DNA from 3 places in the Nitrincola nitratireducens genome. Region 1 is predicted to be linked to each of the others. Evidence: predicted binding sites of a transcription regulator. Region 1 holds the regulator's gene; each other region holds the start of a gene.
The links. Region 1 encodes sigma-54, which starts transcription at its own class of promoters, with help from an activator protein. Its sites were predicted from a motif close to TGGCACNNNNNTTGCTNT; they were not measured.
Positions count from the first base shown of each region.

Region 2: a site for sigma-54 is predicted at 1,617-1,634, ahead of D791_RS21535 (pilin). Genes of this name have one in related genera too.
Region 3: a site for sigma-54 is predicted at 3,007-3,024, ahead of D791_RS16905 (flagellar hook-length control protein FliK). Genes of this name have one in related genera too.

Region 1 is NZ_AONB01000001.1:55,342-63,312, reverse strand. Features, by position in the region: gene D791_RS00305 (KpsF/GutQ family sugar-phosphate isomerase) at 1-436, shown strand, start outside; gene D791_RS00300 (KdsC family phosphatase) at 436-972, shown strand; gene lptC (LPS export ABC transporter periplasmic protein LptC) at 972-1,541, shown strand; gene lptA (lipopolysaccharide transport periplasmic protein LptA) at 1,534-2,031, shown strand; gene lptB (LPS export ABC transporter ATP-binding protein) at 2,033-2,758, shown strand; gene D791_RS00280 (RNA polymerase factor sigma-54) at 2,800-4,299, shown strand; gene hpf (ribosome hibernation promoting factor) at 4,351-4,641, shown strand; gene D791_RS00270 (PTS sugar transporter subunit IIA) at 4,661-5,128, shown strand; gene rapZ (RNase adapter RapZ) at 5,125-5,982, shown strand; gene D791_RS00260 (HPr family phosphocarrier protein) at 6,021-6,290, shown strand; gene yjgA (ribosome biogenesis factor YjgA) at 6,323-6,859, shown strand; gene D791_RS00250 (YhdP family protein) at 6,862-7,971, opposite strand, start outside.
Region 2 is NZ_AONB01000020.1:5,516-13,486, forward strand. Features, by position in the region: gene D791_RS14770 (helix-turn-helix domain-containing protein) at 1-28, shown strand, start outside; gene D791_RS14775 (O-antigen ligase family protein) at 229-1,446, shown strand; gene D791_RS21535 (pilin) at 1,675-2,157, shown strand; gene D791_RS14785 (PglL family O-oligosaccharyltransferase) at 2,227-3,915, shown strand; gene D791_RS14790 (MATE family efflux transporter) at 4,147-5,409, shown strand; gene D791_RS14795 (UDP-N-acetylglucosamine 4,6-dehydratase) at 5,438-6,625, shown strand; gene D791_RS14800 (LegC family aminotransferase) at 6,640-7,803, shown strand; gene neuC (UDP-N-acetylglucosamine 2-epimerase) at 7,800-7,971, shown strand, end outside.
Region 3 is NZ_AONB01000026.1:16,837-24,807, forward strand. Features, by position in the region: gene D791_RS16905 (flagellar hook-length control protein FliK) at 1-2,971, opposite strand, end outside; gene fliJ (flagellar export protein FliJ) at 3,088-3,546, opposite strand; gene fliI (flagellar protein export ATPase FliI) at 3,543-4,922, opposite strand; gene D791_RS16920 (flagellar assembly protein FliH) at 4,947-5,693, opposite strand; gene fliG (flagellar motor switch protein FliG) at 5,697-6,692, opposite strand; gene fliF (flagellar basal-body MS-ring/collar protein FliF) at 6,685-7,971, opposite strand, start outside.

The DNA of each region.
Region 1 (7,971 bases):
CGCCGAAGACTTTGCCTTTTCTCATCCAGGGGGCAGCTTAGGTCGACGCTTACTCCTCAAAGTTGATGACATTATGCACTCAGGTGACGATATCCCCTTAGTATCACTCAACACGCCCATTCATGAATCACTCTTGGTCATGACACGCAAACGACTTGGGATGACTGCGATCATTAACGATGCTGGGCAGTTGCAAGGCATATACACAGACGGTGACTTACGTCGAACACTTGATTTAGAAACCAATTTAAAAACCACACCAATTTCTGAAGTTATGACGCATGGATGCACAACAATACAAGCCGGATCTCTTGCAGCAGAAGCACTCCAAATCATGCAAGAACGAAAAATAAACGCCCTACTCGTTACTGATAAAGAAGGAAAAGTCACGGGCGCCTTAAACATGCATGACCTACTTAAAGCAGGAGTCATTTAATGGGTAACTCTCTTTCAGCACAACTGACCGAACGTCTAAGACCTGTAAAACTGGTTGTTTTTGACGTGGATGGTATTTTAACGAATGGCCAATTAAATTTTTTGCCTGACGGACAAGAGATCAAATCCTTTCATACACTGGATGGCTTAGGCATCAAACTGCTGCACAAGGCAGGTATTGAAACCGCCATCATCACGGGCCGAAGCTCACCACAGGTCGAACAACGAGCCAAAGCACTCGGCATCCATTACCTAATGCAAGGCCGTGAAGACAAACTCGTTGCGCTCGAAGAGCTATGGAAGCAACACCATCATAGCGCCGCAACTACGGCTTATATTGGTGACGATCTACCCGACTTAGCGGCCATTATTACCGTCGCCTTTGGTGCATCCGTCCCGAATGGACACCCTCTTGTTCGTGCCGAAGCGGATTGGTGCACAAGCCGCAAAGGCGGAGAAGGTGCCGCTCGTGAATTCTGTGAGGTGATTTTATCTGCACAAGGAAAACTCAACGCACTGATTGATGAGTTTCGCTAATGCGTTGGACTCGCCATTTCGCACTTGCCGTCGTTATTTTATTAACCCTGATTCCTGTTTTATACTGGGGCTGGATGGGTATTAACCGACCAGTCCTTGAGGTCAGTGAACCAAATGAAGACAGAGTCGATTTTTTCATTTTAGACGGCCACCTTAAACGCTATAGTCAATCAGGTGAACTTGTCCATCAACTTTCATCACCGCTTATCGAGCATTTACCGGGTCCATCGATCACTCAGGTGACGCAACCCAAGGTAATACTCATCGGAACAGGTGATAAAGAAACGCACATTAAAGCCGACAAAGGCACGATGACGGATGACGAAAGCAAGATTGAGCTTGCAGGGAACGTCCGTGTTATTGATAATTCATCTTTTGATGCACCTAGAGAGCTAAGAACAGAAACAATGACGTTATTTCCTTCGTCACAGTACGCTGAAACCGCAGACCCTGTCATGGTTGTACAGGCATTCAGTCAGCTATCAGCCATTGGCATGCAAGCCTGGCTGGGTGAACAACGGATCGAATTGCTTTCTGAGGTACGAGGATACTATGCAAAAAGTGAGTAAACTGATAGGCCTGTTGGGAATGGTGGTTCTGAGCAGCTTAGCCTTTGCACTTCCTGAAGATCGAAACCAGCCTATTCATGTTAGCGCTGATCAGGCCAGTTTAAATGAGGCTACAGGTGTTTCTGTCTATTCGGGCAATGTTGAAATCAAACAAGGCAGCATGATCCTCAAAGGCAGTCGTGTCGAACTTCATCGTGACAACCAAGGAAGCATTGCTCGGATCGTATCCTCTGGCAATCCAGCGGAGTTTCAACAGCAATCTGTAGCAAGCCAACCTGTAACACGCGCCTATGGCAATCAAATGGACTATCGTATCCCCACACAACTCATTACCATCACGGGCAATGCTCAAGTTCAACAAGCCAATGACCGCTTTACAGGACAGCGTATTGTTTACAACATGGATAAATCGATTGTAGATGCATTCGGTAGCGAGCAACCTGGTGGTCAACGCGTCGAAATGATCATTCAACCTAGGTCCAACAATTGATATGATCACGCTTGAAGCACAACATTTAGCTAAGTCGTATAAACGTCGACAGGTCGTGCGCGATGTGTCCTTACATCTTAAGCAAGGTGAAATTGTAGGACTCCTTGGCCCTAACGGTGCTGGAAAAACAACCTGCTTTTATATGATTGTTGGTTTGATCAACGCAGATCAAGGCGCTATTTTAATTGATGAAAAAGATATTACCCGTTTACCGATGCACGGGCGCGCACGCCTTGGCTTGGGCTACTTGCCACAAGAAGCCTCCGTATTCAGGAAACTATCGGTTGCTGAAAACATCTTGGCTGTTTTACAAACGCGAAAAGATCTTAACTCATCTCAGCGCAAGGCAATGCTTGAAAGCTTGCTAGAAGAGTTTAGTATTACGCATATACGTGACAGTTTAGGCATGTCCCTATCTGGTGGAGAGCGTCGACGTGTTGAAATCGCGCGAGCGTTGGCAACCGAACCTGCGTTTATTTTGCTTGATGAACCCTTTGCGGGTGTTGATCCAATATCGGTTAGCGATATAAAGCAAACGATCAAGCATCTACAATCTAAAAATATCGGCGTGTTAATCACGGACCACAATGTCCGTGAAACACTTGATATATGTGAACGAGCATACATTGTTTCGGAAGGTCATATCCTTGCAGAAGGCCACCCATCTGACATAATGGCAAATGAACAGGTTCGACAAGCCTATCTTGGCGAGCAGTTCAGGCTCTAAACATTAATCCGTATCCTTCAACTGAGTGATATATCTGGCATATGAAGCAAGCCTTACATTTAAAAATCGGCCAGCACCTCACCATGACGCCGCAATTGCAGCAGGCTATTCGCTTATTGCAATTATCGACGTTGGACCTACAACAAGAGATACAACAAGCGCTGGAAAGCAATCCGCTGCTTGAAATCAGCGAAGATGATACGGATACGGATATCCCAGTCCATTTAAGTTCGGACAACCAACGAGAGCTGAGCACAGAACCCTCCTCAAATGACCGTGAAGAGGTGGTTGAGCATGAAGCGGAAGCTGAGCACGATTGGAACGATCAAATACCTGAAGACCTCCCCACAGACAGCAGCTGGGAAGATACCTTTCAGCATCAAAGTTCAGGGAGCAGTTCTGACAGCGAATGGGCCGACAATGAAAACGACTCTCGTGAAGACACGCTGCTTGATCATTTAAATTGGCAGTTAAATTTAACACCTATGTCCGATGCGGATCGCCTGATTGCTGAAGCGATAATTGAGGCCATTGACCCTGATGGATATCTGCAGGTTAGTGTTGATGAACTCATGGAGCAATTCGTTGCTCAATTCCCCGATATCTTCAGTGATATTGACCTTGATGAAGTCATCGCCGTGTTACACAGGGTTCAACAATTTGACCCCCCTGGCGTTGCGGCACGTGATTTGAGCGAGTGTTTAAGCATTCAGATTAAACAATTACCAGACACTCTGCCTTGGAGAGAAACGGCTTTAAAGTTAGCGAATGAACATCTCCAACTCTTAGGGAATCATGACTACAAAGCGCTAATGCGCAAGCTGCGCTTGAACGAAGAAGACTTGTCGTCGGTCATCGAGATCATTCAGTCACTCAATCCAAAGCCCGGTGCCAGCATTGCTTCCAGTCAATCTGAATATGTCATACCTGATGTTGTCGTTCGCAAAGTCCAAGATCAATGGATTGTCTCGCTAAGCCCAGAGACATCACCGAAGCTTCAGATTAATACACAATATGCCGATTTAATTCGACGAGCCGACAACAGTGCTGACAACACCTATTTGAAAAACCACCTACAAGAAGCTCGCTGGTTTCTAAAGAGCCTAATGAGTCGAAACGAGACCTTATTAAAAGTCGCAACAGAAATCGTCGAGCGCCAAAAAGACTTCTTAGAAATGGGTGAAGAGGGCATGAAACCGATGGTCCTTCATGATATTGCTGAGGCCGTCTCTATGCATGAATCCACCATTTCACGTGTCACCACTCAAAAATTCATTCATACTCCTCGAGGTATTTTTGAATTGAAATATTTTTTCTCAAGCCAGGTGAACACGGCTGATGGAGAAGGCGCATCTTCAACAGCTATCCGAGCTCTGATTAAAAAGCTTGTTACAAGTGAGAATACCGCCAAGCCTTTAAGCGATAATAAAATTGCACAACTCTTAATGGAGCAAGGTATCAATGTTGCCCGTCGAACCGTAGCAAAATATCGTGAAGCTTTAGGTATTCCACCTTCTAATGAGCGTAAGCGTCTGCTTTAATTATAATAGATAGGTACGAGCCATTTCGTACCCTTACCAAGGAGACAACCCATGCAGATCAATATTACTGGCCACCATGTAGAATTGACTGAATCCCTAAATGACTACGTTCACACTAAATTTGAGCGTCTTGAACGTCATTTTGATAACATTACCAATGTTCAAGTCACACTGAGTATTGAAAAACAACGCCAGAAAGCGGAAGCTACAATGCACCTCGCCGGTGGTGAAGTGTTTGCGCAGTCCGAAAATGAAGATATGTATGCGGCGATTGATGCTTTGGTCGATAAACTTGACCGACAAGTTATTAAGCATAAAGAAAAAATGAAATCCCATAAATAAAGACGATTTAGTAATTATCATGCCTATTTCCGAGCTACTGACCGAATCAAGAACCCTTTGTCATATTGACGCCATCAGCAAAAAAAGGGTTCTTGAACTTGCCAGCCAAACCCTAGCTGAGCAAGCAAGCGGATTAGATGCTGAAGACATCTTCAGCGGTCTTTTAAACAGAGAGCGTCTCGGTAGCACTGGCATCGGCGACGGTGTGGCTATTCCACACTGTCGCTTGGCAGGTTGCACAGAGGCCTTAGCACTGCTCATGACCCTCCAATCAGCTGTCGATTTCGACGCCATCGATAACCGACCCGTTGATATTATTTGCTGCTTACTGGTTCCGGAAGATGCTGCCAGCGAACACTTACAAACCTTGGCAACTTTAGCGGAATTGTTCAGCCAATCCAACGTGCGTGAATTGCTGAGAAGCAGTGAAGACAAACAAACCCTCTTTCAGAATGTTATTCAGTCACTTGGGGAGTCGACTGAGTGAAGTTAGTCATTCTGAGTGGGCGTTCGGGCTCCGGAAAAAGTACAGCACTTCAAGCACTGGAAGACATTGGTTTCTATTGCATTGATAACCTTCCAGCACTTTTGCTGCCCGAGCTCATTCAACAAATGCTCATTGCACCGGATCGCCCCGATAAGCTTTCCGTCAGCATTGATGCACGTAATTTGATCAGCAATCTTTCACAAGTTCCCACAGTGCTCAACACACTTGCCGGGATGGACGATCTTGTCTATGAGATCATTTACTTAGATGCATCCGAAACGACCTTACTGAAGCGTTTTAGCGCTACCCGTCGTAAACATCCCCTAACCAACTCACACGCTGGTTTACAAGAAGCGCTTTATCAGGAGCAGCGTTTACTCGAACCTATTGCAACCTTAGCGGACATTCGTATCGATACAACCCGACTCAGCCTCTACGAACTGAGGGACAGTATTAAACTGCGGGTTGCCAATCGCAAAGAACAAACATTATCCTTACAGTTTGAATCCTTTGGCTTTAAACACGGACTGCCCTTAGATCTAGACTTCACATTTGATGTGCGCTCCCTACCCAATCCTTACTGGGTACCTGAGCTACGCCAATACACAGGTAATGACCCGCAAGTTATCCAATTTCTTGAGCAGTCTCCTGATGCTATCGATATGATCCATGATATTGTATATTTTCTGGAGCGATGGCTACCCAAAATTAAGCAGGATAACCGCAGCTACTTAACTGTCGGTATAGGTTGCACGGGGGGGCAACATCGATCTGTCTTTATTGCTGAACGATTGGCTAGCCATTTTAATCAGCTTATGGATAATGTAAGTGTACGCCACCGGGAGTTGAGTTAACTCCTTTGATCTCTGGCGCGAATGATCGGAATGTTTCTATGATAAAAGCACCTGTTACGATAGTAAATAAACTTGGCCTACATGCACGTGCAGCGGCAAAACTCTCGGCTAAAGCAAACGAATTTAATAGTCAAATCCAAGTTGAAAAAGCAGGTCGCGTGGTCGATTGTAAGAGCATCATGTCCGTTATGATGCTGGCGGCAAGTAAAGGCACCGAGCTAATACTCCACATAGATGGAGACGATGCGCAGGACGCGCACCTTGCATTAGAATTGTTAATTCAGAATCGCTTTGACGAACCCGAATAACACACCATTAATCCTTCAAGGTAATTTTCCTCATGAGTAAAACAGACAGACTGATATCTTTACAAGAAGGCACAGAGAGTGAAGAGATCAGCCGTTCTGAAGTCAAACGCCAAATGGAAGCTCTTCAAGAATTGGGCAAACGCATCACTGAACTACGTCCAGATCAACAGGCACTAGTTCCAATGGACGATATACTCCGCAAGGCAATTGAAGAAACACGAAAAATCAGTGCAAATGGTGCTTTACGTCGTCACTTCCAATACATTGGCAAGTTGATGCGCAAAGCGGATGCCGATGCAATTAAAATAGCCCTCAATCAGTTTGACACGTCTCGCAATGAACACAATCAAAAGTTCCATGCTTTGGAAGTTTGGCGTGATCGCTTGCTGACGGATACGGATAAAAGCCTAACAGACTATATCCGTGAGTTTCCTGAAGCCGACATACAAAAGTTAAGACAACTTATTCGGAATACGCTCAAGGAACAAGCAATGGGAGCCGCTCCGGCCAACTATCGCAAACTGTTCAAATTTATTCGTGAAACGGCTGAAGCTCAAGACAACGCTTAAGCCTATTCATCAGATGTTGAAGATGCCTGCCCCACAAGCTGAATAACGGGATCATCTAAGGTTCCCGTTAGACGGTAACGTATCCGAGTCATTTTTTCGATTTGATCTCCCATTATACGATCAACCAAAAAAATGGCACCGGCCACTTGAGGCGCTCCCAGCAACACCGCGCCTAGCGTCAGATTACTGCCCAAGGGGATATTTACTTCAATCATCTTATCAAATTGATCGTTGTGAAAGTTTAACGAACCGCTAATCGTCATGGTCGCTGACGGCCCCGTCAGCTTTAGAGGGTCCATTGTACTGGCGAGTCCCTGCTTCAGAGAATAGGCGGCGGCCATCGTATCAAACACCAATCCTTTTTTAAGCAGGTCACTAAAATCAAGTTTCAAGCGTCTAGACAGTGTATTCAAATTGAGTATGCCAAACACTCTTAGGAAGTTAGCCCCCATACCCGACTCCACAATACGCCCCTGTTCTGCCGAGAAGGCAAAACGGCCGTCTAGAGCAGACAGTTTGAATGCTTCTGCTCCTCCCAACCACGTGAAATCCGCTATGGCATCAATACTCTTTGCCTCAATGGCCGACTCATCACTCCAAGACTTCAGAATATTTTGCAACTCTGACCCCATAAGCCTTAGCTGCAAACGACTATTTTGAGCTGGGTCCACAAACCAGTCTAACTGCCCAGTTAAACTCATTTGCATTAAACTGGCATCAATCTGATGCACTTTTAGATGATCCGATGCTGGCATCAACTCAAAGCGCCAATGCCCAATATTTTTTTCATTGAGCTCAAGTCGCTCAATATCCACGTTTAAAATCGGCATACGCTGCAAGAGTGACTGGGTTAAAAGCGGTTCGACGCTCCCTAGGCTAGCCTCTGTTTTGCGCTGCGGTTTAAACGTCAAAGCAAGCTCATTCAAGGATAAACTCCAAGGTTGATTGGCATTATCCTGAGTTAGCACCCCCGTCGCTTGATCACTGCTTAACTGAAAATGCAGCGAAGGCTCTGTTAGTAAACGACGCATCGCCACTTGGATATTACTAAACGTCTGCCCTGCCATCACTGCCTCGGCAACACGAATGGAAAGACGAGTTACTGGAAAGCT
Region 2 (7,971 bases), on a different contig from region 1:
GCGAAAGGGGCTAGAGGCGGTTATTTAGGCAGTAAAGTGCATTAGCTCAGACTTGAATGTACATATTCGTTAAAACTGGCAAAGCCTGCAGATTGAAGAGCCTTAGACACTTTGCACGCCTTCTCATCCGCGCAGCTCAGGAATACAACCCTAATGCTGCTCGATCTGTTAGACCTTTCATGGGCACTAGTTTAATAAGTAAACTAAAGGGACGAAGGACGATGAACGATGAACAATACGCTTCCATTGAGAGGTCAGTTAACGTTTTTGTATTTGAACAGTTTTCTGGTTTTTTTACTGCTCGTTAATTTGATCGTGGGGGATGTGCATTTAGTCCGAAACCTATTCGCTCTTTTGGCCTTGCTAGCGGTGCCCTTTGTGATACGCAACGCGAAGATTGAGGCATCGGATGGATTTTGGCTTGTCTCCTTGCTGGTCTTTGGCGTCTATCACCTTTTACACATCCTGCTGCTTGGCGACGGGTCTGAACATGGATCAGGCTATATTAAGTTTGTGTTGTTTGCTGTTTTTTATGTGTATTTACAGCAGACAGGCTATATCCGTGAGTCCATCTACCTTGGAGTCGTGTGCGGCAGCTTACTGACGCTGTTGAGCGGTGCGTTGGAAGTATGGCACAGCCGTGGCGATGAGCGTATTGGTGTTGGTCACAACCCTATTGTGTTTTCTAACCTATTGCTGATTTACGGTCTTGTTCTGGTTGATTTTCTGTTTCGTTCATATGCGCGGCCTTACAAGCTAGGCGTTGGTCTTATCCTGCTGGGTTTGCTGATTCTCCTTTCGTTCACGGGCACGCGCGGTGCTTATGTGACCTTGATTGCCTTGGCTGTGTTTTTTGCCAGCATGAAACTGCGAACGCCTGCTAGCAAGCGAAGCCTAGTCATTGCCTTGGCCTTGGTGCCCATTGTGTTGGTAGGCTCCTATATCACCCATGATGGCTTAAAAGACAGAGTGCAGGATACAAGAAGCGAAATTGCAACCCTCATGGAGGGAGACTTTGATACATCTCTTGGGCTGCGACTCAATGCGTGGTGGATTTCGGCTGGATTGATAAAAGAGCAGCCTTTATTTGGCATTGGAGAGAGCCTTGATAGGCTGAATGCAGAGTCTGAACGATGGGTTGCCGAGCACCAGCTCTCCTTCAATGCAATAACCGAGCTATCACACGTACACAACCAGTATTTGCAGGAAACGCTCGAATATGGCGTGCTTGGGTTGCTGTGCTTGATACTGCTCGGCATTGCATTTACCTTCCGAGTACCCGAGAGCACTAGGGTGCTGGTGTATGGCCTGTTGATTATTTTTCTGGTGTTGTCCTTAACCGATACGGTATTCAAAACGAATGTGTGGGTGACGGCCTTTTTTGTGGTGGGGTCCATCCTGCGCCTAGAGTCAAAAGCGGTTTCCATGCGGGATGTTCTGCGTTAACACATTGGCGTAAATCTGTCAGAAAGTGACAATATTTGTCACGTTAGGTGCCCTAAACTGTCACTTTGGTTGGATTGTAAAATACTGAGAGTGTGAATGCGGAAAACAAGGTCACCATAACTTGTTGAATTATAAAGATAATAAAAAATGATTTTTGAATTTTCCGATTTTGGCACGATACCTGCTCTATAGTTAATAAGCTTCATGCAATCCTCAAGGATCAGAGGCTTGAATCCTAAACTTACTTTTTCGTTGGAGAAACAAATGAAAAGACAACAAGGTTTTACATTGATCGAGCTGATGATCGTTGTGGCTATCATTGGTATTTTGGCTGCTATCGCGTTGCCTGCTTATCAGGATTACACCAAGCGTGCACATGTTTCTGAAGGTTTGTCTTTAGCGGGTGCAGCGCGTACGGCTGTAACTGAGTTTTATTCATCCCGTGCTGCTTGGCCTGCTGATAATACTGCTGCAGGTTTATCTGCTGCTAATACTATCACAGGTACAGCTGTTAAGAGTGTAAGAATAAGTGTAGGTGCCTCTGGTGGTGCTTCAACTGGTATTGTAACAATTACCTTTAATGAACGTGTACAAGATGACACAACTTTGACCTTGACTGCATTGGCATCTGGCGGAAGTGTTACTTGGGTTTGCAGACCAGGTGCACCAGCAGTTGATGCTAAGTTTGTACCAGCTAACTGCCGTCCATAGAAATAGAATGAGTTTCTAGTAAGCGTGCCTTTGTGGCGCGCTTACTGTTTGTTTAGTAAAAGGAATTATATGTGGTTTCTTCTGCTCTTTGTTTTTATTTCTCCGTTATATATTCATTCAAATCTTGGTAGAGAGTCTCTATTTTATCCCTTCAATTCACTTGTCTGGATTTTAGTTTCATTATGTGTACTTGTCTTTGCTGGGCATCAGCTAAATAGAAAAAGCTTTTATATCGTGAAAGATTATTTTGTTTCTATTGCTTTCACACTTGTAATGCTTCTATTGGGTGGGATGTTGTCGGGTATGCTTAACCATTATGAATGGTTTGTAAGAATTATAGCAATTCTTATAGGTTTTTTGTTTTTTACATCTCTTTATCAATTACAACTCAATAAAAGAACAGTAGAAAATTGCTTATTTTTGTTAGTTTTCGCAATTTTTATGCAAGCAGTTATAGGTTATGTGCAAATTTTCGATCATAATAACTTTATCTTTTGGATTGTAAAATATAGCGACCCTATTCCTTTAGGACATTTTCAACAGCCAAACTTGTTTGCTAGTATGATGGCGACTCTTCTAGTTGTATCAATTTACTTAGTTAGTCAGCCCTCTTTTAAAAACAGATCTATTCTGCTTAAGCTGGTTTTGATGGCATCAATTTTCAGCTCTACATTTATGGTGGTAAGCTCAGGATCTAGAATTGGGTTTTTCTCACTTATAATTGTTTTGCCCTTGATCTTGTTGACAAGATTTTTTTTGTTGAAAAGACATATGTTTATATTTTCAAGCGTTTTATTGCTTGTAGTTCTTGGCGCTACGACTGGTTCACTCTCAAATGAAGGTTTTAGTAATACGGTTACTAAAATAGAGAGCTTTTCATCAGATGACACACAGGATATTCGAATTCACCTTTATACAATAGGTGTCAACGTCTTCTTAGATAGCCCATTAACCGGACATGGTATTGGTAGTTTTCAAAGTGTATTTCATGAATATGCGGCAGAGTACCAAGCAAAGAAAGGTGGAGAAAGTTTAATTGGCCAAACTGCTTTTTCTCACCCTCATAACGAATTTCTTTACTGGGCAATAGAAATTGGTGTCTTAGGTGTTATAGCGCTCCTTATGCTAGTTTTTATGATTTTTAGAGCGGCTTATCGGCAAGGGTGGCAATCGGGTGGAGCTAAGCTTGCGATGCTTTTGCCGATTGCGTTGCATACTCAAGTAGAGCATCCTTTTTATTTGTCTGCTTATCATTATGTCGTTTTTATCTTTTTGGTTTTTGTGTTGTTATATCAAAAACGACGTTGCGAACTTATTAGCTTTACGCGATCCGCCTCAGTGACGGCACAGTTGTTTTTAGCTATACTATTTTGTATGGTTTTTTATTACTGTGCATTAGCATTTAATTACTCTAAGAGAATTACGTTAGCGATTATTCAAACAGGTCAGTTAACTGAGCTTTATCAAATTTCCAAACATCCATTTTTTAATGATTTAGCAACAAATCTCATATTAGCTTCAGAGTTTGAGCACGAGCGTGGTTCAGAAAGCACGCTAATGTCAGCTTTTTTTGCAGACTGGCTTGATGATAGAGTGGTGAGCGAGCCAAACCCAAGTTATTATCTTCAAATGATGGATGTTCATATTTATCTTGGTAATGAGGAGAAGCTCAAAGAAACCGCTATGAGAGCCTTATACTTGTTTCCAAATCATCCAATTATCATGAATTTTATTATAGAAAATGAAATTGATTTGTGAATTAGAATAATAGTGAGAATGCGTACGAACTAACAGAGGGTGATCTATTCTGGCTTTGTCGTTTAAAGTAATAACCAGACTCCGTCAGATTTTAGTGACAACTATCCTAGTATAGGGGATGATTGATCGTATATAAAGTATCTATGACATCAGTCTGCTCTTCATGTCGGTGGCCTACTATCTTGAAATGGATTAAGATAAGACTACAGCCAAAAAATCGGTGGCCACTAAGTGACAATCCATAAACTAACCAATAATGAATACATAGTACGCCTACTCAATGTTGGTTTGCGAGGCGTTACGTTACTATGTAAGTTCTCTTTATTTTTTGTATTAGCTTTCTATCTCGCCCCAGAAGAAGTTGGTTTGTATGGTTTGATTGTGGCTTCGATTGCATATGGTATTTACCCTTTAGGTTTAGAGTTTTATACCTACAGCACAAGAGAGCTAATAAAATCAGATAAGAGCACATGTGGACGTTATTTAGCGAGTCAAATTGGGCTATATGTTGTTCTTTATTTGATTTTTTTACCAATTTTTTTATTCTTATTTTATTTTAATTTTTTGCCATGGTATGTAGCCGTATACTTTTATGTTTTGCTTATTCTTGAGCATGCTAATCAAGAAATGATGCGATTGTTGATTGCATTGTCACATCAGATAGCAGCAAGTGTTGCTCTTTTTCTAAGGCAAGGGTTGTGGGTGTTAATAGTTATACCTGTAATGTATTTGTACCCTGACTACAGAAGTATAGATTTTATATTGTCACTATGGGTTTTGGGATCTATTGGTGCTGCAGCTGTTTCCTTTGTCACCTTCTATAATTTGGGTTTTAAAGGTTGGTTGTCTGGTTTTGATTGGTTGTGGATAAAAAAAGGAGTTTTGGTATCATTACCTTTTTTCATATCAACCTTGTCGCTGAGTGCTATTGCAACATTTGATAGGTACCTATTTGATTTCTTTGTGGGTAGAGATGTATTGGGGGCCTATGTTTTTTATATAGGATTAGCTGCTTCTTTGATTTCGTTTTTGGATGCGGCCGTTTTTTCATTTATCTACCCAAAAATGATAGCGGCATATGCGAAAGAAGATCTTATAAGTTTTAACTCTCAAGTTAAGAAAATGTTTTATCAAATACTAACTCTATCATTTATCTTTTTTGCAGCTTCCTTTTTGTTAATTGATTTGATCGTAGGTTGGATAGATAAACCTATTTATAGCGAGCATATTTTCATATTCTATATTGTTGTCATCGCTATGTTCCTCCAAGCGCTAAGTTATATTCCCCATTATGCCTTGTATGCTCAAGGTTGCGACAATACAATTGTTATGAGTCATGGGCTTAGTGTCGTTATATTTATGGTCAGCGCTTTCTCTTTAAGCTATATCTCTGAGCTGTATGCAGTTCCTGTTGCTCTTTGCATCACTTACTTCCTAGTGTTAGTGTGGAAAACGTCTGCATACTATAAAAGAAGATTATTTCTCGCTTCATAGTTTTATATAAAATATAGGTGAATGGTTTATGGATATTTTGGGTTTGATAGGGCGTGATAAGTATTTGTTTACTAATGATATCTTAGACCATGCATCTGAGCTTACCAAAGAGGTTTCAAACTCTAGATTTTTAGTACTAGGTGGTGCTGGATCAATAGGGCAAGCAGTCACTAAAGAAATCTTCAAGAGAAATCCAAAAAAATTACATGTAGTTGATATCAGTGAAAATAATATGGTTGAGTTGGTTCGTGATATCCGAAGCTCATTTGGATATATAGATGGTGACTTTCAAACATTTGCACTTGATATAGGGTCGTTAGAGTATGACGCTTTTATAAAGGCCGATGGTTTGTATGATTATGTGCTTAATCTTTCAGCTTTAAAGCATGTGCGAAGTGAAAAAGATGCATTTACTTTGATGAGAATGGTCGATGTCAATATCTTCAATACGGATAAAACTATCCAACAGTCAATAAAATCAGGTGTGAAAAAGTATTTTTGTGTTTCTACAGATAAGGCCGCAAACCCAGTTAATATGATGGGTGCATCAAAGCGAATTATGGAAATGTTTTTGATGCGAAACAGTGAAAAAATCTCGATATCAACAGCTAGATTTGCAAATGTTGCTTTTTCTGATGGATCTCTACTTCATGGATTCAACCAACGTATTCAAAAGCGTCAACCTATAGTCGCTCCAAATGATATTAAACGCTATTTCGTAACGCCACAGGAGTCAGGAGAGTTATGTTTGATGTCTTGTATTTTTGGAGAGAACCGCGATATATTTTTTCCAAAACTAAGTGAGTCTTTACACTTAATCACCTTTGCCGAAATTGCTGTTCGCTATCTCAAGCAACAGGGGTATAAGCCTTATTTATGTACTAGTGAGGATGAAGCGAGGGATTTAGCTAAATCCTTACCTGAGACGGGATACTGGCCTTGCTTGTTTACTGAAAGTGACACTACAGGTGAAAAAGATTTTGAAGAGTTTTTTACGGAAGCTGAAATTCTCGACATGGAGCGCTATGAAAACTTAGGGGTGATTAAAAACGTTCTTTCTTATGATGCTGAGCTATTAGCATTTTTTGAAAAGAGTATTAGGGAAATGAAACAGCAACTGGCTTGGAGTAAAGAGGATATACTTCAACTATTTGTTAAAATCCTTCCCGCATTTTCTCACAAAGAAATGGGTAAATACCTAGACAGCAAAATGTGACTGGAGTGAGTGTGATGCAGGCTTCATCCATCGTAGAGTTTGTACGTGATATTTATCGGAGTAATGACTTCATACCACTACATGTGCCAACTTTCAGTGGAAATGAAAAAAAGTACGTACTAGAAACAATAGATAGCACGTTTGTCTCTAGTGTTGGACGCTATGTTGATGAGTTTGAAAAAACTGTTGAAGGCTACACAGGTAGTGCTAAAGCGGTTGCGACTGTTAATGGTACAGCGGCATTGCATACGGCGCTGCACATGGCAGGTATCGTACGTGGTGATCTAGTGATTACCCAGGCATTAACATTTGTTGCGACCTGTAATGCGCTTCACCATATGGGAGCTGAACCTGTTTTTTGCGATGTTTCTCCTGTTAGCCTAGGTTTATGTCCTAAATCTGTTGAGAATTTTCTGCTTGAGCATGCTGAGATTAATGACAAAGGCTGTTTTCATAAAAAATCTCGTCAACGAATAAAAGCAGTTGTGCCAATGCACACGTTTGGTCATCCTGTTGAGCTTAATGAATTAATATCAGTTTGTAAGAAGTGGCATCTTATTCTAGTAGAAGATGCAGCAGAGAGCTTAGGGTCTTTCTATAAAGGCCAACATACGGGTACATTTGGTCAGTTCGGGGTGCTTAGCTTTAATGGCAACAAAGTTATTACAACAGGTGGTGGCGGAATGGTATTGTGCCAATCTATTGAAGAAGGGTTACATACAAAGCATGTTACGACAACAGCTAAGGTTCCCCACGCTTACGAGTTCTACCATGATGAGCCGGGTTTTAACTATCGGATGCCGAATCTTAATGCTGCGTTAGGTTGTGCCCAGATGGAGTCCTTGCCGGATTATTTAAGTCATAAAAGAGCACTTGCCAAGCACTACCAAGCTTTCTTCGAAGAGAGCGATTTTAAGTTTGTCAGAGAGCCGGATTATGCTCAATCAAATTATTGGCTGAATGCCGTTATGTGTCCTGATGTTGAATCACGCAATTGTTTATTGAAAGAAACGAATGATGCTGGTGTGATGACACGCCCAATTTGGCAGTTAATGCATCGGTTACCGATGTTTAAAAATGCTTTGCGCAATGATTTATCGCAGTCAGAGAAGATAGAGGCACGTCTTGTCAACTTACCCAGTACACCCGTCGTGGTGGCAGAGTTGAGGCACAAATGAAAATAAGGAAAGTTGCCGTTTTTACAGGAACAAGAGCAGAATATGGGTTACTGTATTGGTTGTTGAAAGATATTCAAGCGGACCCTGAGCTAGCCTTGCAACTGTTGGTAACAGGAATGCATTTATCGCCGGAGTTTGGACAAACTTATCATCAAATTGAGGCAGATG
Region 3 (7,971 bases), on a different contig from region 1:
GTAAGGACTCCGACATAGCCGACGGTGCAAGAGGGTTCGACGTCACTGCTGTCTGTGCACCATTTAGAGCTGAACTAAATCCACTCGCCCCATCTGACTTCGTCGCCGATATGGATGTTGATGAAGCATTGGCTAACATTGACTCTCTCAGCTCCATTTCAACTCGACGATCCGATGCATCTGTTCGTAAACGCATCGAATCAATCATTCGCTCAGCCTCCAACGCCGCACCTACAGGCCTTCGTGCTTCACGCAGTACAACCGTATCGTCTTTCCTAACCCCCTTATCTAACTGTGTCCCTGCTTTTTGCATAGGCTCTTTATCTTTAAACACCATTGGCGCTGCAGAAGCCTCGGGAACATCTGCAACAAGCCCCGTAGAATCAAGCTTTGACAGGTCCGTGTCATAAGGCATCGCCATATCATTTTGAGCAGAGGTCAAATAGGACACCGACTCATCTGTCGCTTTAACTGAAACGGCGCTCACAGCCTGATCCATTCGCCCCTCAGTCTGGCCAAGAGGACCAACTCCGAACTCTTCCTTACTCATCAACACCGGCTGGTCAGGCAGACCTTGATTGCTTGCTGAACGCGCGCTGAGCTCTAAATTCGTTGAAGGATCACGAAAACCCGTCTGTTCAGGACTCTCAGATAAAGGGGTTAGCTCACCGTCTTGTCGAATCTTCACATCACCTGGAAAGGGACTGACAACCTTCGACAGCTGCGCATCCACTTTGGGCGACATCAACGACTGAATAACTTCACGCTCTCTATTTAATTGAACCTGCTCCTCTTGTCCCATTGTATAGCGATTATTATTGGGTAAATCCCTAGCCTCAAGTTGAGGGGGGGCTTCAGCAGGTACGTTGAGCAAATTTACCCGGGATTCTCTTTGATTGGATAATTCTACAAAAGGCTCAGCCCTAATTGAGATAGCATCGCTAGAACTTTGCAAGTAGGTGGGCATGGTCACCTGCCCCGGCACCCCCATCTGTAACTCAGCTCTAACTGGAGCCTCAACAGGTGAATTTTGTGAGTTCGAAGGAAGAGGGGGTTCTGTAGACGGTACTGGAGGCATCAATGATCCAGTTGAAGGGGTGGCTTTTGAAACTGCCGTTGCCAAATTCACTGTTTCAGAGCGAACGCCCCCCTCATCCGGCGTACCCACGCCGATCAAATCTGCCACTATCGGTTGAGAGTCAACACGCGTCATAACGGATTCACTCATGCCAATCGATCTAACCGTATCCGAGTTATTGCTATTTGCATACTCGGCAACCAATCCCCGCCCCTCTCCTTGAGGCTGAGATTCGCCATCCCACTGCCCTAAACCTCTCTTCGAACCAACTTGAGATAAATGAGCACTTTCAGTGAAGTCTAGACTCTGAGAATTAGGCGTAGGCATAGGCTTAAGTTCCGACGCATCGGCGAACACAGCCTGCCCCAAAAGACTCAGGTCGGACTCAATATTTTTCTCCGGAGAAACAACCTGACCTCTAATATCTAGAGACTTAACCTCACCTACGCTATTGTCGACAGGTTTAGAGACATTGTCTGAGACTTGGATAAATGCTTCATCATTGGATTTTACCTCAGGAGAAACTGAGGGAGCATGAGGCTGAGGCGGTATTGATAGCTCCAATCTTGGATTTGGAGACGCCTCACTTGACTCTATGGATACAGCTGACGCTAACTCAGCAGTGCCCACTGAACGCACATTTTCGCCTTCAACAGCTTCAAGGTGTCCCTCGGACGTCACTCTATTAGGCACATGAACAAAGCTTGCTTCCTTTATTACCTCATCAGACATAGGCAACTCCACGTTTGTCTTAGGTATCAGGGGCGTACCTTGATTTTGAATAATGGCGTTACCTTCCTCGATCCAGCGTCCCGCAATTAGGCTAGAAGTCACCTCTGGCTTCATATCCTTAAACACATTCGATCGCTCAGCAGGAGTTGCAACTGAGCCATCATGCGTTCCCTTATCATTCAAAAATGCCTGTGCAGATAACCTGATGCTTGCCTGGTCCGCCGGGAGATCGGCTTCTTGACGGGGTCTTACTTCCACTTGCGCTCGATCAGCACTGACCTGAGAGCTCACGCCTGATACGACTTGAGTATCCTCCTCAGGCGTATTTTGAACATTCAGTAGAGCTTCTCTATCAAAAGAAGCACTGCGCTCTGTTATTAACACATCGGATGTGTTCTCGCGACTCTGAGAAATCAGTTGATTGGGTGTCGTATTCGTTGAAGTTAAGCCTTCACGAGGGCCTCGAATATCGGCTGACGGTAATGTTGTGTTTTCAACAGGAGACCTCGTTAAATCAGACGTCCATTCATTGTCTCGAATCGCTTGACTCAGTGCGCTGTCCGCCTTGTACATCTGAGCATCGCCTTGTGCCTGATGAATAGCCTTGTGGATCGCTTTCGTCAGATCTGATACAACAACGCGACTCGCATCATTTGACACCTCAACATCAGAGACACTCGGCTCGGCCGCTTTTACATGCATTGATTTATCTTGTGCAGGCATTATCAACTGCCCACTCTGATGCGACGGATTTCTTACAAAACGTTGTGCTTGACTCTCGATCTCACCTGTTACATCAGCACTTCGCCCATTGAATGATTGCCCACCCTCCGAGACTGAACCGAATGCTTGTGATTGACGATCCTTCGCTGAAGAGGGAAGACTGTCACTCGTACGATCCAAGCTTCGCGGCAATTCTCTGCCGACAATAGGCAAAGATTTGCCTTGAGACACGGATCCATCGGCCGCAGTAGACGGCGAGTTAAGAGAGTCTCGATGACCGGACGCTTTTTCAATCCAATCGGAAAAAGCATGCGTTTTCGGCGTATTAAAAGTGCGCTCGGATGGAGTTTGCGTGCCCTGTGCATCAGACGAGACTGGCGTAGAAAGGGCACCAGACAGGCCTAATGATGACAAATTTGAGAATAGGGAAAAAGACATGTCAAACTCCAACTGCAGGGGGACTTTATTACCTCATTGCAATATCCAAGCCAACATAATCTTTGAGAGTGACAGGGTATTACTGCTCAAACATCCGCACCGAGCAACATACCCACTTAATCCGATGAAAAAACGCCGGATCTTTGTGTTAGCTGGGATCGTTCATCAATTTGTTGCTGTTCTTTTTTATCTCTCTGAACCTGCTCAGCATCCAATGCCTTATCATGCAACTTTTCAAGCCCTTTCGCTTGGGCATAGGAGTGCTGCCAATGCTTTAGCACTTGCTCATACTGATCTCGCGCTAAATACAACGTTTGGTACTGTTGCCTCACTGCATGCTGTAAGCGCGATATAAATGCTTGATGAGAAACAATCTGTGATGAAGAAAAGCCCTGTTGGCCATTTTGAGTAAACTGCTCTTGATACTCTCGCAAATACCCTTCGAGCTGTTGCAACTGGGTTTCGGCCTGCGTCATTCGTTGGCGACTTTCAGCTAAATACTGGTCGGCCTTTTCACGTTTTTTAACCGCCAAATCATGAACCAAGGCCAAGCGGTCAGATTTTTTCTTTGTCATCGTCTATCCATACGTGGATTCACCATCGGCATTTTAGGTACCTGTCCAGTTTGAACCTGTGACGATGCCGCGATCACTAAACTCAACTCCTCAACAGACCGAGCCATGGGTAAACTCTCTTGCATTGTCTGCTGTAGATACGACTTGATAACGGGTTGCATTTCGATCGCCTTATCGGTCAACGGGTCACTGCCTCTAGCATAGGCTCCCACACTAATTAAATCAGCATTTTGCTGATAGCGGGAGTACATGCGTTTAAATTCCAAGGCCATCGCTAACTGCTCGGGTGTCACGACGCTTGGCATAACTCGGCTGACCGATGCCTCAACATCAATCGCTGGATAATGCCCCTGCTCAGCCAAGGCTCTTGATAGAACAAAATGCCCATCCAGTATAGCGCGTGCAGAATCTGCAATGGGATCTTGCTGGTCATCCCCCTCGGTTAAGACGGTATAAAAAGCCGTTATGGACCCACCCCCTTTTTCAGCATTCCCTGCACGCTCAACCAGTTTTGGCAACTTAGCAAAAACAGAAGGTGGATAACCTTTGGTCGCAGGTGGCTCACCTACCGCCAATGCAATTTCCCGCTGAGCCTGAGCGTAACGAGTCAAAGAATCCATTAAGAGTAAAACGCGTTTACCTTTTGCGCGGAAGTATTCGGCTATACGTGTGGTCAGCTGCGCAGCGCGAAGACGCATCAAAGGCGAATCATCGGCAGGTGAGGCGATGACCACAGAACGCGCCATTCCCTCCTCTCCTAAGCTATGGTCAATAAACTCCTTCACCTCACGCCCACGCTCGCCAATCAGACCAACGATCGTAATTTCGGCTTCAGTAAAGCGTGTCATCATTCCAAGCAGAACAGACTTACCGACTCCACTTCCGGCGAATAACCCCAAACGCTGACCACAACCGACCGTCAACAGACCATTAATGGCACGTATACCAACATCTAAAGGAGCACTGATTGGTTGACGATGGAGGGGATTAATCACTTCACCCTCAAGGGTAACCCACTCATCCACATCCAAAGGACCTTTAGCATCCAGCGCTTTACCCGTACCATCCAGAACACGCCCCAGCAAACCAAATCCAACGGGCACTAAACCTTTGCCCGAAACAGGGGTCACTTTGGCTCCAGGCTGGAGACCTTCAACACTTTGCAATGGCATCAAATAGATTTTATCACCTGCAAAGCCAACCACTTCAGCCTCGCAAGCGCGATCAGCGGTCACTTGGATATAACAGCAATCCCCAAGGGCCACTTTTATACCCACCGCCTCAAGTGTTAAACCTATAAGGCGAGTAATATGCCCTGAAATCTTTGGTTGAGGTGAGAATAAAGACTGAGAGGATGCATGCTGCCAGCGTTCAATAAATTTCACGATAAAAACCTTAACTTATTCCGCAGGATTTGGCTCCAGAGGCATGCGCAGTGACGCTTTGAATTGATCGATAACTTGGCTAATGCGTGTTTCAACTTGAAAATCAACTTCGGAGTGCTCACTAATTAAACGGCACCCACCACGTGTCATGCTCGCATCGTCCAAAAAGGCTAAGCCATGCTGCTCAGCATAGTCAGAAAGCAGCTGACTATCCTCAGGATGCATAACAATTTTTAATTGCTTGGGTTGAGCGGGCAGAGCAGCCAATGCCTGCTTTAATGTGTGTTTGAGTCGATCCTCTGAAATTGAAAGCTCAGACATCACAATACTTTCTGATAACTTCACCACTAAACGGTAAAAAAGAAGCTCCAGTTGTTCTTCTTTTGAAGCCAAGGGATCAAACAGCTGCGACTGTATCGATTGCAACACCTGCAACTGTATATCAATTTGCCCTTGGCCTTCATTTAAACCCATGGCTAAGCCTTGCTCGTAGCCTTCTCGCTTGCCCTGCTCAAAGCCATCTTGACGCCCCTCAGCAAAGCCTTCTTTATAGGCTTCCTCTCGAATGGCATCCAACTCTTTTACTGTCAGCTTTTCGGCCGCCACCTCTTCATCCACGACCGTAACAATCTCTTGCTCACGTAACGCATGTAAAGCAGCAAATGAAGAAGGCCCTTCTATATCAGGCAGTTGCCACGTCTGCAATTTGCCCGCTTTTGCCGCTGGAATACGAACAGGTATAGGAGTATCCGACTTTGTCATCCCTTACACCATATCATCGCCACTACCTAAATTGATCTCGCCATCATCTGCCAAACGCCTTGCAATCGTTAAAATTTCTTTTTGAGCGGCTTCTACTTCCGAAATTCTAACAGGGCCTTTTGCTTCTAGGTCATCACGTAATAATTCAGCCGCACGCTTCGACATGTTTTTAAAGATTTTTTCTTGCAAACCAGAATCAGCACCTTTAAGCGCAATGATCAGCATATCGGTTTGCACTTCTCGCAATAATACCTGAATACCACGATCATCTACGTCAATCAAATTGTCAAACACAAACATTAAATCCTGAATACGATCCGCCAGCACTTCATCCACACTGCGCATAGACTCCATCAGTTCAACCTCAATCTGCGTATCGATGAAGTTCATAATTTCGGCAGCTGACTTAATGCCACCCAACTTCGCCAGCTGGGTTGAGCGCGGACCAGAGAACTGCGTTTCCAGCATATCATTCAACTCTTGCAAGGCTTGAGGCTGTATTTGATCCATCGCCGCAACACGCATCACTATGTCTAAGCGCACGTTTTCATCAAAATAGCTTAATACACTCGCCGCTTGATCAGGCTCCAGATAGGACACAATAACTGACTGAATTTGTGGATGCTCAAAACGAATCAACTCTGCGACTTGGCGTGGATCCATCCAACGCAAAGTATCCAACCCCGACGTGTTTGTCGTAAATAAAATTCGATCAATCAGTGTCTTGGCTTTATCCTCTCCTAACGCTTGGTTCAGCATCGCGCGGATATACCGATCATTATTAATACCGATTCCCGTTTGATCACTCACCACTTCAAGAAAGTTACTCACGACACTTTCCACTTTCGATTGTGGGATATTGTCCAGACGCGACATGGCCTCTCCAATACGCTGAACCTCTTTAGGACCAAGATGCTTAAGTATTTCAGCTGCATCGCTCTCGCCCAAACTTATGAGCAAAATCGCTGCCTTTTCAATATCGGTTAGGTCGTTACTCACGCTCAATCACCCACTGTTTTATCGCCTGAGCCACGCGCGCAGGATCTTCTGCCACCATACTGCGAATTTCATTTAACTGAAACTCAAAATTTTCACTCGATCCATTAATCCCCCCTGGCTCTGTTCCGCCAAAGGTCACACGATCTTCAGCCATGCCCGATGCATCTAAGCCGTCTAGCTCAGCGGAAACAGCCCCTACGGGGCCGTATTCTAAGTCTTTTTTCGCCTCACCGACCGCTGTCAAATGCTTTAATACTGGACGCAAAATGCCAAAAACCAGCAGAAGAACAAATCCGGCTCCCAGTGCTTGCTTAATCAAACTCCAAAACCAATCCTCTTTCCAGAAAGGCACGTCATCCACTTCAAATAGATCAGGAGCTACAAAGGAGGAGTTAATGATATCAACACTGTCACCTCTTAATGCCGAGAAGCCTACTGAGTTTTGCACCAACTGACGAAGACGCTGCAGATCTTCTTCACTCCAACGCGTCCGAACGGTCTCACCTGTTTCAGGGTTAATACTGACGAGATCATCGACCACCACAGCAACGGATAAGCGTTTAATCCCCCCCATTTGATGACGGGTATAACTGATGCTCCGATCTAACTCAAAATTCCGTGTCGCCTGATTACGACTGGTACCGGATCCTGCACCACCCGCTCCAAGGCCATCAGCTCCAACCACCTCTGGAACGGCAACAGGTCCTGGTGGTTGATTCGATAATGCTCCCGGAACACCGACCGCTGGCTCGCCTGCAGCACGTCGCTCATCCAGCGTCTGTTCGCTTCGTAAAGCGGGCAAATCCGGGTTATACATTTCACTGGCTTGTTCAACCTGGGTAAAATCAACATCAGCCGACACTTCGGCCCTAAAATTGCCCATACCGACTACAGGTTGCAAAATACTGTTCACACGATTAACCAGCGTATCCTCAACCTGACGCGTGTATTCCAATTGCCGCGCCGCCAACACAACATCGGTATCGGCATCGCGAATATTCAACAAGCGCCCACGCTGATCAACAATGGTGACATCTTTTACATCAAGCTCAGGAATACTTGATGCGACAAAGTTAGCTATCGCCGCCACTTGATCTCGTTCCAGTTGACGTCCTGAGGTCAGCTCTAAGAATACCGATGCTCGGGGTTTACGTTGATCTCGAATAAAAACGGTGTCTTTCGGAATGGCTAAATGCACTCGAGCCGCTCTAACGGCAACCATATTGGAGATGGTTCTTGCTAACTCACCCTCAAGACCCCGACGGTAACGCGCTGTTTC